Regions from separate parts of the Streptomyces sp. AB3(2024) genome, predicted to be linked through region 2. Evidence: riboswitches for the same ligand, from Rfam matches in the RefSeq annotation. Region 2 holds a riboswitch; each other region holds the start of a gene.
What was found. A riboswitch is a leader RNA that binds a small molecule or an ion and turns the genes downstream of it on or off. The one in region 2 is predicted to bind cobalamin.
Positions count from the first base shown of each region.

Region 1: another riboswitch for cobalamin. It lies ahead of ACEPPI_RS13765 (ribonucleoside-diphosphate reductase subunit alpha); the one in region 2 lies ahead of ACEPPI_RS01350 (energy-coupling factor ABC transporter permease).
Region 3: another riboswitch for cobalamin. It lies ahead of ACEPPI_RS24070 (acyl-CoA thioesterase); the one in region 2 lies ahead of ACEPPI_RS01350 (energy-coupling factor ABC transporter permease).
Region 4: another riboswitch for cobalamin. It lies ahead of ACEPPI_RS23885 (5-methyltetrahydropteroyltriglutamate--homocysteine S-methyltransferase); the one in region 2 lies ahead of ACEPPI_RS01350 (energy-coupling factor ABC transporter permease).

Region 1 is NZ_JBGWAB010000025.1:69,521-72,718, reverse strand. It holds gene ACEPPI_RS13765 (ribonucleoside-diphosphate reductase subunit alpha) at 1-1,142, opposite strand, end outside; cobalamin riboswitch at 1,283-1,411, opposite strand; gene ACEPPI_RS13760 (GNAT family N-acetyltransferase) at 1,474-1,971, opposite strand; gene ACEPPI_RS13755 (Uma2 family endonuclease) at 2,049-2,633, shown strand; gene ACEPPI_RS13750 (YbdD/YjiX family protein) at 2,687-2,884, opposite strand; gene ACEPPI_RS13745 (carbon starvation CstA family protein) at 2,881-3,198, opposite strand, start outside.
Region 2 is NZ_JBGWAB010000002.1:89,648-92,845, forward strand. It holds gene ACEPPI_RS01340 (hypothetical protein) at 1-441, shown strand, start outside; gene ACEPPI_RS01345 (flavodoxin family protein) at 473-1,195, opposite strand; cobalamin riboswitch at 1,310-1,528, shown strand; gene ACEPPI_RS01350 (energy-coupling factor ABC transporter permease) at 1,557-2,258, shown strand; gene ACEPPI_RS01355 (energy-coupling factor ABC transporter substrate-binding protein) at 2,255-2,626, shown strand; gene cbiQ (cobalt ECF transporter T component CbiQ) at 2,630-3,198, shown strand, end outside.
Region 3 is NZ_JBGWAB010000067.1:9,411-12,608, reverse strand. It holds gene ACEPPI_RS24075 (SpoIIE family protein phosphatase) at 1-1,453, shown strand, start outside; cobalamin riboswitch at 1,516-1,752, shown strand; gene ACEPPI_RS24070 (acyl-CoA thioesterase) at 1,884-2,312, shown strand; gene ACEPPI_RS24065 (agmatine/peptidylarginine deiminase) at 2,455-3,198, opposite strand, start outside.
Region 4 is NZ_JBGWAB010000066.1:14,427-17,624, forward strand. It holds partial or broken gene ACEPPI_RS23885 (5-methyltetrahydropteroyltriglutamate--homocysteine S-methyltransferase) at 1-1,424, opposite strand, end outside; cobalamin riboswitch at 1,609-1,764, opposite strand; gene ACEPPI_RS23890 (PP2C family protein-serine/threonine phosphatase) at 2,218-3,198, shown strand, end outside.

The DNA.
Region 1 (3,198 bases), on a different contig from region 2:
CGGTAGGCGGCGTCGAACTCGTCGCCCCAAAGGTCCACCAGTTCGGGGACGTCGGCCGGGGAGAACAGCGACCAGTCGGCGTCGGCGTTGACGCGGCGCATGAACTCGTCCGGCACCCAGTGGGCCAGGTTCAGGTTGTGGGTGCGGCGCTGGTCCTCACCGGTGTTGTCGCGGAGCTCCAGGAACTCCTCGATGTCCGCGTGCCAGGTCTCCAGGTAGACGGCGGCGGCGCCCTTGCGGCGGCCGCCCTGGTTCACGGCGGCGACGGAGGCGTCGAGGGTCTTCAGGAACGGCACGATGCCGTTGGAGTGGCCGTTGGTGCCGCGGATCAGGGAGCCGCGGGCCCGGATGCGGGAGTACGACAGGCCGATGCCGCCGGCGTGCTTGGAGAGGCGGGCGACCTGGTGGTAGCGGTCGTAGATCGAGTCCAGCTCGTCCAGCGGGGAGTCCAGCAGGTAGCAGGAGGACATCTGCGGGTGGCGGGTGCCGGAGTTGAAGAGCGTGGGGGAGGACGGCAGGTAGTCCAGGCGGCTCATCAGCCGGTAGAGGGAGGCGACTTCCTCGACGGCCTGGACGGTGTCGTTCTCGGCGAGGCCGCAGGCCACGCGCAGCATGAAGTACTGCGGGGTCTCGATCACCTGACGGGTGATCGGGTGGCGCAGCAGGTAGCGGCTGTGCAGGGTGCGCAGGCCGAAGAAGCCGAAGCGGTCGTCCGCGCCCTCGGCGAGCGCGTGCTCGACCAGGGAGTTCAGACGGGCCGCGTGGAGGGCGACGAACTCGGCGGTGCGGTCCGCGATCAGGCCCTCGCGGTGGCCGACGGCGACGGACTCGGCGAAGGAGCCCGAGCCCTGGCCCGCGGCCTCGTCGGCGACGGCCAGCGTCAGCAGGCGGGCGGCGAGGCGGGAGTACGCCGGGTCCTCGGAGATCAGGCCCGCGGAGGCCTCGGTGGCCAGCCCCCGCAGCTCGGCCTCGTCCGCGACGGCGCTGCGCCCGCGCAGGGCGGCGGCGGCGACCCGGCCCGGGTCGGTGTCGGGGAGGTCGACGGTCAGCTCGGTGAGAGTACGCAGCAGCGCGGCCCCCGGGCCTTCGGTGGTGTCGCCAGAAGTGGACTCGGCGCGCGGTGCAGAAGGCGCGATGGTCACGGCGGGAGCTCTCCCTCGCTCGGCCCGGTCATCGGCGGGGGCGCGGGCGGGCGCATGCGGGCGCACGGGAAGGCGCGACGTGCCGCACGGCGTCCACCGGCCCAACCGCGAGGCCCGGACGTGTCTCTACCCGGTTCGGTCGATCCGGGCGCGCTGCCGGCAGGTCCTCGGACTTGCGGAATGCACCAATGGGTGCACGTCATACCGTTGCGGGACAGTTCCGGATTCACACCGGATTCCCCTGCGGCGACAGCGAGGATGAGCATACATGTGGGGGCGCCCCGATGCGTGACCCCCCACATGTTGTGTCGGCACCTTGCTGAGCGTGGTGTTACAGCTCCAGCCGGTACGTGAGCAGGGTCAGCGCGGGGATCGGCGCCCAGTCCCGCTCCGGAGTGCGTACGAATCCCAGGCGGGCGTAGATCCGCTGGGCGCCGAGCATGGCGGGCTGGGTGGACAGCACCAGCGCCGACACCCCGTCCAGGGCCCGCGCCCGGTCGACGCAGGCCCGCACCAGCGCCTCCCCGACCCCCGCCCCGCGCGCCTCGGCGGCCACGGCCAGCATCCGGAACTCGGCCTCGCCGGGGCCCGCGATGTCGGCGAGGGGGCTCCCGGGTGCGGCGAACGTCACTCCTCCGAGCACCTCGTGGTCCCGCGCGGCGACGATCACCTCCCCGTGTCCGGCCCGGCCGGCGACGTCCCGCAGGACGTTCAGGTAGTGGTCGTCCTCGTTCGGGTCGAGCAGACCGTCCCCGGTGTAGGCCCGGCCGGTGATCTCCCCGAGCCGCTCGTACTCGACGGGCAGCGCCGCCCTGATCTCGATGTCCATGCCGTCGAGTGTGCGCCACGCGTGACGGTGCCCGGCGCTATCGTCGAACCGGCACCGTCGAGGAAGGCGAGCGAGGCCTGACCGTGATGACCGACCGGCCCCACATGACGCCCGAAGTGTTCGAACACCTCGCCCGGATGGCAGCCCGTGAGGAAGAGGGGCTGCGACTGGAATTCATCGGTGGGGTGCTGAGGAGCAGGGCGATGACGGACGGGGACCACGGGCGGATCATCCAGTGGTTGACGCGGATCTGCATCCAGCACCACCCGGGGCTCCGGCTGCACCCGGGGCAGGGAATCAAGGCGGAGCGGTACCGGCAGGGCCGTGCCATTCCGGACGGCGTACTGGCGCACGAGGACGCGTTCGTCGGGCAGGGTGACTGGGTGGACCCGGGCCCGATCCTGATGGCCGTCGAGGTGACCTCGTGGAACTCCGGCACCGAGCGGCGAGACCGGATCGAGAAGCCGCGCGCCTACGCGGAGACCGGCATCTCCGTCTACCTGCTCGTCGATCGGCTCAAATGCCGGCTTCTCGTCCACAGTGACCCGGACGGCGCCCGCTACGAGACCGTACGTACGGTGCCGTTCGGCAGGGAAGTCCGGCTCCCGGACCCCGTAGGCATCACCCTGGACACCGAGCCCCTCAAGGACTGGGTGCGCTGACCCGCGGTGCGTGAAGGGCTCCGCCGGTAACCGGCGGAGCCCTTCACGCGTGGTCAGCAGCAGCGGAAGCCCTCGCGGGGGTCCGCCTCGCGGGCGTCGGTGCGGGCCCGCTCGAAGGCGCGCCGGGTCATGACCTCGGCGTCCGGGTCGTGGGAGCGGGCGTGGGCGACGTACCGGTCGTACGCGGCCTCCCCGGAGAACTCCCGGACGTAGAACCGCGCCTTGGCCAGCGCCGCGCGGACCCCGCTCATGCCACGGGCTCCTTGACCCGGCCGCCGCCCGAGTCGAGGCCGGCCGCCGCGAGCTCGGCCTTCTCCTCGGCGGAGGCCAGCAGGCCGGCCGGGGCGACGATCTTCGATTCGGTCCACGGCACCTCGGAGAGCCGTACGGAGTCCGGGTCGGCGACGGCCTTGAGGCAGGTCCGGGCCGCGTCGGCCAGCACGATCAGGATCAGGACGGCGAACAGCACCGACAGGACGCCGTCGACCGTGGCGTTGGTGACCACGGTGTGCATGTCGTCCATGCTCTTGGCGGGCGGCAGCACCTTCCCCGCGTCGATGCCGGT
Region 2 (3,198 bases):
CCGGCCTCGGCCGCCGCGTCCGCCGCTCCGTCCGCGCGCACCGTGACCCCGCTCGTCGTCAACGCCCGCTGGGGCGGTCACTGCACGTACGACCGGATCGTCATCGACCTCCGGGGCTCCGTGCCCCCGGTCACCGTCACACCCGTCTCCCAGCTGGTCTACGACGGGTCCGGCAAGCCCGTCCCGCTGGCCGGGAAGTACTTCCTGGAGATCCGCCTGCACCCCGCCGCCGGTCACGACGACGCGGGGCAGAACGTCTACCAGGGCCCCAAGCTCCAGAAGATCTCCCTCAGCAAGCTCAAGGGCCTCGCCCTGACCGGCGACTACGAGGGGTACGTGACCTTCGGCGCCGCCTTCGACACCAAGCCCGCCTTCACCACCTCGGTCCTCCACTCGCCCGAGCGGTACGTGGTGGACGTCGCGCACCCGAACACCTGCTGAACCCGGCGGCCCGGCCCGGGACGCCGCACCGCTAGCGGTGTTCCGGGTTCGGGAAGTCGAAGCGGCAGCCCGCGTCCCACAGGGAGCGCTGGTTGCCGTGTGCGGGGATGCCGCCCGCGCGCTTGAGGAGGGCGGCGAGGTGCATGAGGTTCCAGGACATGAAGGCCGTGTTGCGGTTGGTGAAGTCGTTGTCGGGGCCGCCTGATCCGGGATCCAGGTAGGAGGGTCCGGGGCCGGCCTCGCCGATCCAGCCCGCGTCGGCCTGGGGCGGAATGGCGTAGCCCAGGTGCTGGAGGCTGTAGAGGACGTTCATGGCGCAGTGTTTGACGCCGTCCTCGTTGCCGGTGATCAGCGCTCCGCCGACCCGCCCGTAGTAGGCGTACTGGCCGCGGTCGTTGAGCAGGGAGGAGCAGGCGTAGAGCCGCTCGATGACCTGCTTCATGACGGAGCTGTTGTCGCCGAGCCAGATCGGCCCGCAGAGCACGAGGATGTCGGCGTCCATGATCTGGCTGTAGAGGACCGGCCACTGGTCGCTCTCCCAGCCGTGCTCGGTCATGTCCGGCCAGACCCCGGTCGCGATGTCGTGGTCGACGGCCCGCACCAGTGAGGTCCGGGCGCCGGCCGCCTCCATGACGGCACGGCTCTTCACGATCAGGCCCTCGGTGTTGCTGGTCTCGGGCGAGCGCTTGAGGGTGCAGTTGACGTAGACGGCGGAGAGGTCCGAATAGTCGAAGCCCTGGGTGTCGGCAGCCATGCGCCCCACCCTTCCCGGGGCCGGCGGGGGCCGCCAGCGGACCGCGTCCGTCCGGGCCGCGCCGGGTGACGCCCGTACCGGATCCGGCCACCCGAACGGCCGAATCGAGGCGGGTTGTTACCGGTCCGCCCCGGCGACTAGGGTCAGCTGGCCTTGGTGTTCGGGAAACCGGTGGGAAACCGGTGCGGCCCTCGCCACTGTGATCGGGAAGTCCGGCTCTACTCCTGCGGGAAGCCACTGGGCCCGCGCGGGAGACCGCACGGCCCCGGGAAGGCGGAGCCAGGGCATCAGTACCCGTGAGCCAGGAGACCGGCCGGGGCGCGTCGTCCATCCACGAGGTGCTGGAGAGGTCTCTCTACCCATGCATATAGCCGAGGGGTTCCTGCCCCCCTTGCACGCGGTCGCCTGGGGCGCCGCGTCCGCCCCGTTCGTCGTCCACGGAGTCCGCGCCCTCACCCGCGAGGTGAAGGCCCATCCGGAGAGCACGCTGCTGCTCGGGGCCTCGGGGGCGTTCACCTTCGTCCTGTCCGCGCTCAAGATCCCCTCGGTGACGGGCAGCTGCTCTCACCCGACCGGTACCGGGCTCGGCGCCATCCTCTTCCGGCCCCCCATCATGGCGGTGCTCGGCACGATCACCCTGCTGTTCCAGGCCCTGCTGCTGGCGCACGGCGGGCTCACCACCCTCGGTGCCAATGTCTTCTCCATGGCCATCGCCGGACCCTGGGCCGGCTACGCCGTCTACCGGCTGCTGCGGAAGTCCGGTGCGCCGCTGATGGTGACCGTCTTCCTGGGGGCCTTCTTCGCCGACCTCGTCACCTACTGCGTGACCTCCGTCCAGCTGGCGCTGGCCTTCCCGGACCCGGGCAGCGGCTTCCCGGGCGCGCTGGAGAAGTTCGCGGGGATCTTCGCCCTGACGCAGATCCCGCTCGCGGTCAGCGAGGGGCTGCTGACTGTGCTCGTGATGCGCCTGCTGATGCAGTCCAGCAGGTCGGACCTGGTCCGGCTCGGGGTCGCGAAGCTGACCGGCGCGGCCGGCGCGCAGCAGGGGGCGGCGGTCCGATGACCCGCAACGCGAAGATCAACACCCTGCTGCTGTTCCTGGTGGCCGCCCTGGCCGTGCTCCCGCTCGCGCTGGGGCTCGGCGACGGCAGGGAGGAGCCGTTCGCGGGCGCCGACGCGCAGGCGGAGTCGGCCATCACCGAGCTGAAGCCCGACTACGAGCCCTGGTTCTCGCCGCTGTACGAACCCCCGTCCGGGGAGATCGAGTCGGCGCTGTTCGCCCTCCAGGCGGCGCTCGGCGCGGGCGTGCTCGCGTACTACTTCGGCGTGCGCAAGGGTCGCCGGCAGGGCCTCGCCCAGGCGGCCGCGGCCTCCGCGGCCCCGGGCGGGCCCGCCACCGGGTCCGCCACCACGACCGTGGCGGAGTCGTAAGCGGTGCTGCCGATCGACGTGGCGGCGCACGGCAGCCGCTGGCGGCGCCGTCACCCCCTGGAGAAGGCCCTGCTGGGACTCGGCCTGACCGTCACCGCCGTGTGCCTGCCGCCCTGGCCCGGCGGGCCGCTGGTCGCCGCGGCGACCCTGGCCGTGCTGCTCGGCCCGGCCGGCGTGGCGGGGCGGCAGCTGTGGCGGGCCTTCCGGGTGCCGCTCGGCTTCTGCGTGACCGGGGCGCTGCCGCTGCTGGTGTCGCTGGGCGGGCCCGCCGGATTCGTCTCCCTGGCGCCGGACGGACCCCGGCACGCCGGGGAGCTGCTGCTGCGCACCTCGGCGGCCTCGCTCGGCGTGCTCCTGTTCGCGTTCACCACCCCCGTCTCGGACGTACTGCCACGTCTGGTGCGGGCGGGGGTGCCCGCCCCCGTGGTGGACGTGGCCCTCGTGATGTACCGGATCGGCTTCCTGCTGCTGGACTCGATGGCGCAGGTCCGCCGGGCGCAGGCGGCCCGGCTCGGGCAGAGCGGCCGGGCGGCGGTGTGGCGTTCCCTGGCCGGGCTCGCGGCGACCTCCTT
Region 3 (3,198 bases), on a different contig from region 2:
CGCGGACCCGGACCATGAGCATGCCTGGTCGGGCTCGTACTACCGGCTGGAGGACCCCGGCGGGCGGGTGATCGGTGTCGCCCTGGCGGTCGTGGACGTCACCGACAGCTACCGCGCGGCCCGGGAGGCCACCGAGGCCCGCAGGCGCCTCGGCCTCATCGCCCGGGCGTCGGTGACCGTCGGCACCACCCTGGACCTGGAGCGCACGGCCCGCGAGCTCGCCGACCTCGTCGTGGCCGACCTGGCCGACCTCGCCTCGGTCGACGTCCTCGACTCCGTGCTGGGGGGCGGCGTGGCGACGACGCCCGGACCCCGGACGGGGCAGGCGCTCTTCATGGCCCTCGCGGTGGCGACGTCCTACGGGACGGACGCCGTCCGCGCCGCGGACCCGGTGGGCGAGCGCACCACGTATCCGGCCGAGCGCCTGGTCACCCGCTGCGTGAGCACCGGGCGCCCCGTCCTGGTGCCGCGGATCACCGGGGCGGACCTGGCGCGCATCGCGCGCGACGAGGCCGCCGCGGACCTCCTCCGCCGGGAGGGCGCGCACTCCTACCTGGCCGTACCGCTGACCGCCCGCGGACAGGTCCTCGGCGCCGTCGGCCTCCTGCGCACCCGCAATCCGCTCCCCTTCGACCAGGACGATGTCACCCTGGCCGGCGAGCTGGCCACCCGCGCCGCCATCGCCATCGACAACGCCCGCTGGTACCAGCACGCCACCGACACCGCCCTGACCCTCCAGCGACATCTCCTCCCCCACCCCCCGCCGCGTGCCGCCGGTCTCCAGATCGCCTACCGCTACCAGCCCGCGGTGGCGGCCAGCGGGATCGGCGGCGACTGGTTCGACGCGATCCGTCAGCCCGGGGACAAGACCGCCCTCGTGGTCGGCGACGTGATGGGACACGGTGTCCACGCCGCCGCCACCATGGGTCAACTGCGCACGGCCACCCGTACCCTGGCGGACCTCGGTCTCGACCCGGCACGGGTCCTGCGCCACCTCGACCACATCACCGCCGAACTCGACGGGACCATGGCGACCTGTGTCTACGCCACCTGGGACCCGCACCGCTCGCGCTGCCGCGTCGCCCTCGCGGGCCACCCGCCCCCGGTCGTCGTCAGGTCGGGGCAGGCGCCGGCGCTGGCCGACCTTCCGGCCGGGGTGCCGCTCGGCGCGGGCGGCCTCGGCGACGCCGGGTTCACGTCCACCGTCCTCGACCTGCTGCCCGGTGACCGGCTGGTCCTCTACACCGACGGTCTCGTCGAAACCCGTGACGAGGCCCTGGACGACCGCCTCGACCTGCTCCTCAGCCTCCTCGCCGATCCGGATCTCCCCCCGGAGGCGACCTGCGACCGCCTCCTGGCCGCCCTGCGTCACCGTGACGCCACCGACGACGTAGCCCTCGTCATCGCGCGGGTACTCCCCCGTCCGCCCACCACCGGGGCGCGCCCGCACTGAACGGCGCTCCATCGGCGGTCGGTGGTGCCCCGGGCGCCGTGCGCGGGGCGCGGCGACGCCCCTAAGGTGTGAGGGCAGCTGGTTCGCCCCGTCCGCCAGGCGGGATGCGTCGCAAGAGGGAACCCGGTGGGAATCCGGGACTGCCCCGCAGCGGTGAGCGGGAACGACCGCCGTCATACGCACTGGGACCGGACAACGGTCCTGGGAAGCGACGGCCAGTAGGTGCCCGCCGGCGGAAGCAGGAGTGCCGGCAGGTGTGCCCGTGAGTCCGAAGACCTGCCGCTGCCCGTACGCGAAGACCGCGTACGGAGATCCCGATGGCCTCGTGGGCGGGCCGGCGGCAGCGGGCGCCTCGCGCGGCCCGCCGCTCCTGCGCGTCCGCGTCCGGCCCGTCGGGACCGCATCCGCACGACTCGCGAAGGAGAGTTCCGTGACCGCGGACATCACCACGGGCACCCGGGCCCACAAGTCATCTGCCGACTCCCGTGTCACCCTCGCCCACATCATGAGCGAGCACGACACCAACCTCTACGGGACCATCCACGGCGGTGTGGTCATGAAGCTGATCGACGACGCGGCCGCCGCCTCCGCGGGCCGCCATGCCGACGGTCCCGCCGTGACGGTGTCCGTGGACCGCATGACCTTCCTGGCCCCCGCCCGCGCGGGCGACCTCCTCACCGTCCACGCCACACTGGACCGCGCCGGCCGGACCTCCATGACCGTCGCCGTACGGGTCACCGCGGAACGCTGGAACGCGACGACCAGCCCGGCCACCGAAGTCGCCACCGCCCGCCTGACCTTCGTCGCCATCGACGCCGACGGGCGGCCGCGCCGGGTCCCGGGCCTGCTGGAGGGATAGCGGGGCGAGCCGGGCCCCGCGGCCCACCGCGATCCGCTCCGCCGGGACCTCGGTCTCCACGGCGGCCGCGCGGGCGCGTGAGCGCGGTGCCCGGCCGCGGGGTCGCGGGCCGGGCGCCGCGCTCCGTCGGGCGGTGGGGCCGTTACGGCACCGGCTGCTGCTGGGTGACGCAGTGGATGCCGCCGCCACCGGTGCCGAGGCGGTCGATGTTGAGCCGTTCGACGACGCGGCCCGGGAACAGGCGCGTCAGCGTGGCCCGGGCCGCCGCGTCGGCCTGGGTGTCGCCGAACTGGCCGCTGATGACGGCGCCGTTGCACACGTAGTAGTTGGCGTAGGAGGCGAGGAAGTCCCGGTTGGTGGAGCGGATCAGGTTGTAGTCGGGGCCCTGGAGCTTCTCGGCGGTCATGCGGGCACCGCCCGCGGTCGTCGCCCCGGACAGGACCTGGAACTGCTGGCGCGCGTCCTTGGCGTAGGCGTCGTTGTCCGAGGCCAACGGCATCTGGACGAGGGCCTTCCCGGGCGCGAGGAAGCGCGAGGTGGCGTCGACGTGGTCGTCCGTGATGTCCTGGCCGGTCACGCCGTCGAACCAGATCACCTTGGAGGCGCCGTAGGCGGCGCACAGCGCGGCTTCGATCTGCGCCTGCGACGCGTTGGGGTTGCGGTTGCGGTTCACCAGGCTGCTGCGGGTCGCCATCAGGGTGCCGGCGCCGTCCTGCTCGACCGCGCCGCCCTCCCCCACCAGGCCGGCGGCGGTGAACGGGACGCCGACGTAGGAGGCGATCCGCCCGGCGACCAGGGCGTCCTTGGAGTGGGTCTGCTTGTTGCCCCAGCCGTTGAAGTTCAGGCCGACCGCGTCCAGTCCGCCGGCGCCGTCGGTACGGAAGAC
Region 4 (3,198 bases), on a different contig from region 2:
TACGAGGTCCAGCGCACGGTCATCGGCTCGGGGCGGGAGACGTCCCCGGCCAGGACCGGCGGGCGGACGTAGCGGGTGCCGTAGGACTGCACCCAGCCGTGCCGGGTGGCGACGTAGCCGGTGAGCTGCTCCGCGAAGTACTGCACCATGTCGCCCCGTTCGGGTTCGCCGTGCACCAGGACGTCGATCCCGGTCTTCTCCTGGAAGGAGAGGGCCTCGCGGATCTCGTCCTTGATCCGCTCCTCGTAGGCGGCCGTGTCGATCCGGCCGGCCCGCAGGTCGGCGCGGGCGAGGCGCAGCTCGTCGGTCTGCGGGAACGAGCCGATGGTCGTCTTCTGCCGGGCGAAGGCGAGCCAGCGCCGGATCTGCGGGTCGATGTCACGCTCGGCCGCGGCGCCCAGCGGGACGTGCAGCAGTGAGCAGGAGGCGGCGACGTCGACCCGGCCGGCGAGGCCCAGCAGGGTCCCGAGGGTGGCCAGGGACTTCCGGTAGTCGTTGATCCAGACGTTGCGGCCGTTGACCACGCCCGCCACGAGCCGCTTGCCGGGCAGTCCGCCGACGGCCGCGAGGTCGGCGAGGTTCGCGGCGCCGGCGTCGGTGAAGTCCAGCGCCAGCCCCTCGACGGGGGCGGCGGCGAGCACCTGGAGGGCGCCGCCGAGCCGGCCGAAGTACGAGGCGACCAGCAGCTTCGGACGGTCGGTGGCCGCCCCCAGCTCGCGGTAGGCGCGGGCGGCGGCGTTCAGATCGGCCGGGGTGCGGTCCTGGACCAGGGCCGGTTCGTCCGGCTGGACCCACTCGGCGCCGGCGGCGCGCAGATCGGCGAGGACCCGGGCGTAGACGGGCAGCAGCCGGTCGAGGAGGGTGATCGGCCGGAAGTCGGCGGCCACGCCCGGGGCGGGCTTGGCCAGCAGGAGGTAGGTGACGGGGCCGACGAGGACGGGGCGGGCCGTGTGCCCGAGCGCGAGGGCCTCCTTCAGCTCGGCGACCTGCTTCGTGGAGTCGGCGGTGAAGACGGTGTCGGGGCCGAGCTCGGGGACCAGGTAGTGGTAGTTGGTGTCGAACCACTTGGTCATTTCGAGCGGGGCGACGTCCTGGGTGCCGCGGGCCATCGCGAAGAGGCCGTCGAGGGCGTCGGCGGCGACCGCCGCGCGGTGCCGCCCGGGGACGGCGCCGACCATGACACTGGTGTCCAGGACGTGGTCATAGTACGAGAAGTCGCCGGTCGGCACCTCGGTGATGCCCGCGTCGGCCAGCTGCCGCCAGTTCGAGCGGCGGAGGCCGGCGGCCGTGCGCCGCAGGGCGTCGGCGGTGACGCGGCCCTTCCAGTAGCCCTCGACGGCCTTCTTCAGTTCGCGGTTCTGACCCTGACGGGGGTAGCCGTACACGGTGGCTCGTGCTGCCGCGGCCGTGGGCTTCGTTGTCACGGAACTCTCCTTCGCGAGATGTGTCCTGAACGTCCCGGTGAGGGGACGCGGACGCGAAGGAACGACAGAACGCGCGGACCACGTCGCGGGGAAACACCACACGTGCCGCTCGTCGTGTACGCCGACCCGCCCACGAGGTCACCGGGATCTCCGCACGGGAATCGTCCGCGTGCGGGCAACGGGCAGGTCTTCGGACTCGCGGGCACGCCTGCCGGTCTCCCGGCGGGCACCTACTGGCCGTCGCTTCCCAGGACCGTTGTCCGGTCCCAGTGCGTATGACGGCGGTCGTTCCCGCTCACCGCTGCGGGGCAGTCCCGGATTCCCACCGGGTTCCCTCTTACGACGCATCCCGCCTGGCGGACGGGGCGAACCAGCTGCACCGGCCACCCTAGGGCGGAAGATCGCTCAGCGGCGAGCCCCGTCCCTCATCCGGACGGCGAAATGAGACAGGACGGGGGTGCGAGCGCGCTGATCGCCCGCGACATGCCGCTTTCGGCGCAATACTCCGGTGCCGCGCCGTCGGCGGGCCATCCTGTGGGCCGTTGCACGGTCGTGTCAGGAGTCCGTGGGTGTACCGATCGCTTGAGCGGCTTGATGACCGGATCCGGCGCGAGCACCGGGCGGGCCCCAGGGACGCGGGACGGGCACCGGCTCGCAGGCATGCCGCCGCGGTGGCGTACGGCGCCGGGTGCGGTGGGCGGGAGCAGAGGTTCGTGTCCCGGTCCACCGGGCGGTCGTGATGCCGGGCGGCAGGGAGTGGGAGCGGGGGAAGCGGCCTCCCAGGCCCGACCCGTTGCTGCGCCTGGAAGCCGAGCTGGGCCGGATCGAAGAGCGGCTGCAGGCTCTGACCGCGGCGAGGGCCCGGATCGAGGGCCTGCTGGGCGCGGTGCTGGACATCACCCGGGAGGTGGAGCTGCCGGCGGTGCTGAACCGCATCGTGACCACTGCCATGGAGCTGGTCGGCGCCCGCTTCGGGGCACTGGGCGTACTGGACGACTCCGGCGAGCGGCTGGCGCGGTTCATCGCCGTCGGCCTCTCCGAGGAGGAACGCGCGGCCCTGGCCGACGTGGGCTTCCCCCGCGGCCTGGGCGTACTCGGATACCTGATCCGCCACCCCGAGCCGCTGCGGGTCGACGACATCTCCGCCCATCCGTCCTCGGTGGGGTTCCCGCCCGGCCACCCACCGATGAGCACCCTCCTCGGCGTGGCCATCAGCGTCCGCGGCGAGACCTACGGAGACCTCTACCTGTCCGAGCGGAGCGACGGGAGGGCCTTCGACGTCCACGACGAGAACATGGTCGTCGCCCTCGCCCGCGCCGCCGGCATCGCGATCGACAACGTCCGCCTCCTCGAACGGGTTCGGGCCTCCTCCGAGCAGTTCCAGCGCCTCCTGCTGCCGACACTGCCCGACCTGGGACCCTTCGCCGCCGCCGCCATCTACCGGCCCGCCGCCGAGCCCAACGCACTCGGCGGGGACTGGTACGACGCCATCCCCCTGCCCGACGGCGCCGTGGCGCTCGTCATCGGCGACGTGGTCGGCCACGATCTGCAGGCGGCCGCGGCCATGGCCTCCATCCGCAACATGCTGCGCTCCCTGCTGTTCGAACTGGGCGGTCCGCCCGGCGCGGTCCTCACCCAGCTCGACCGGACCCTGCAGGCCATCACCGACAACCCGGTCACCACCACCGGCCTGGCGCGCATCGAACGCGCGGGGGGCGGGTGGAGGATGCTCTGGAGCACCGCGGGCCACGTCCCCCCACTGTTGATCACTCCC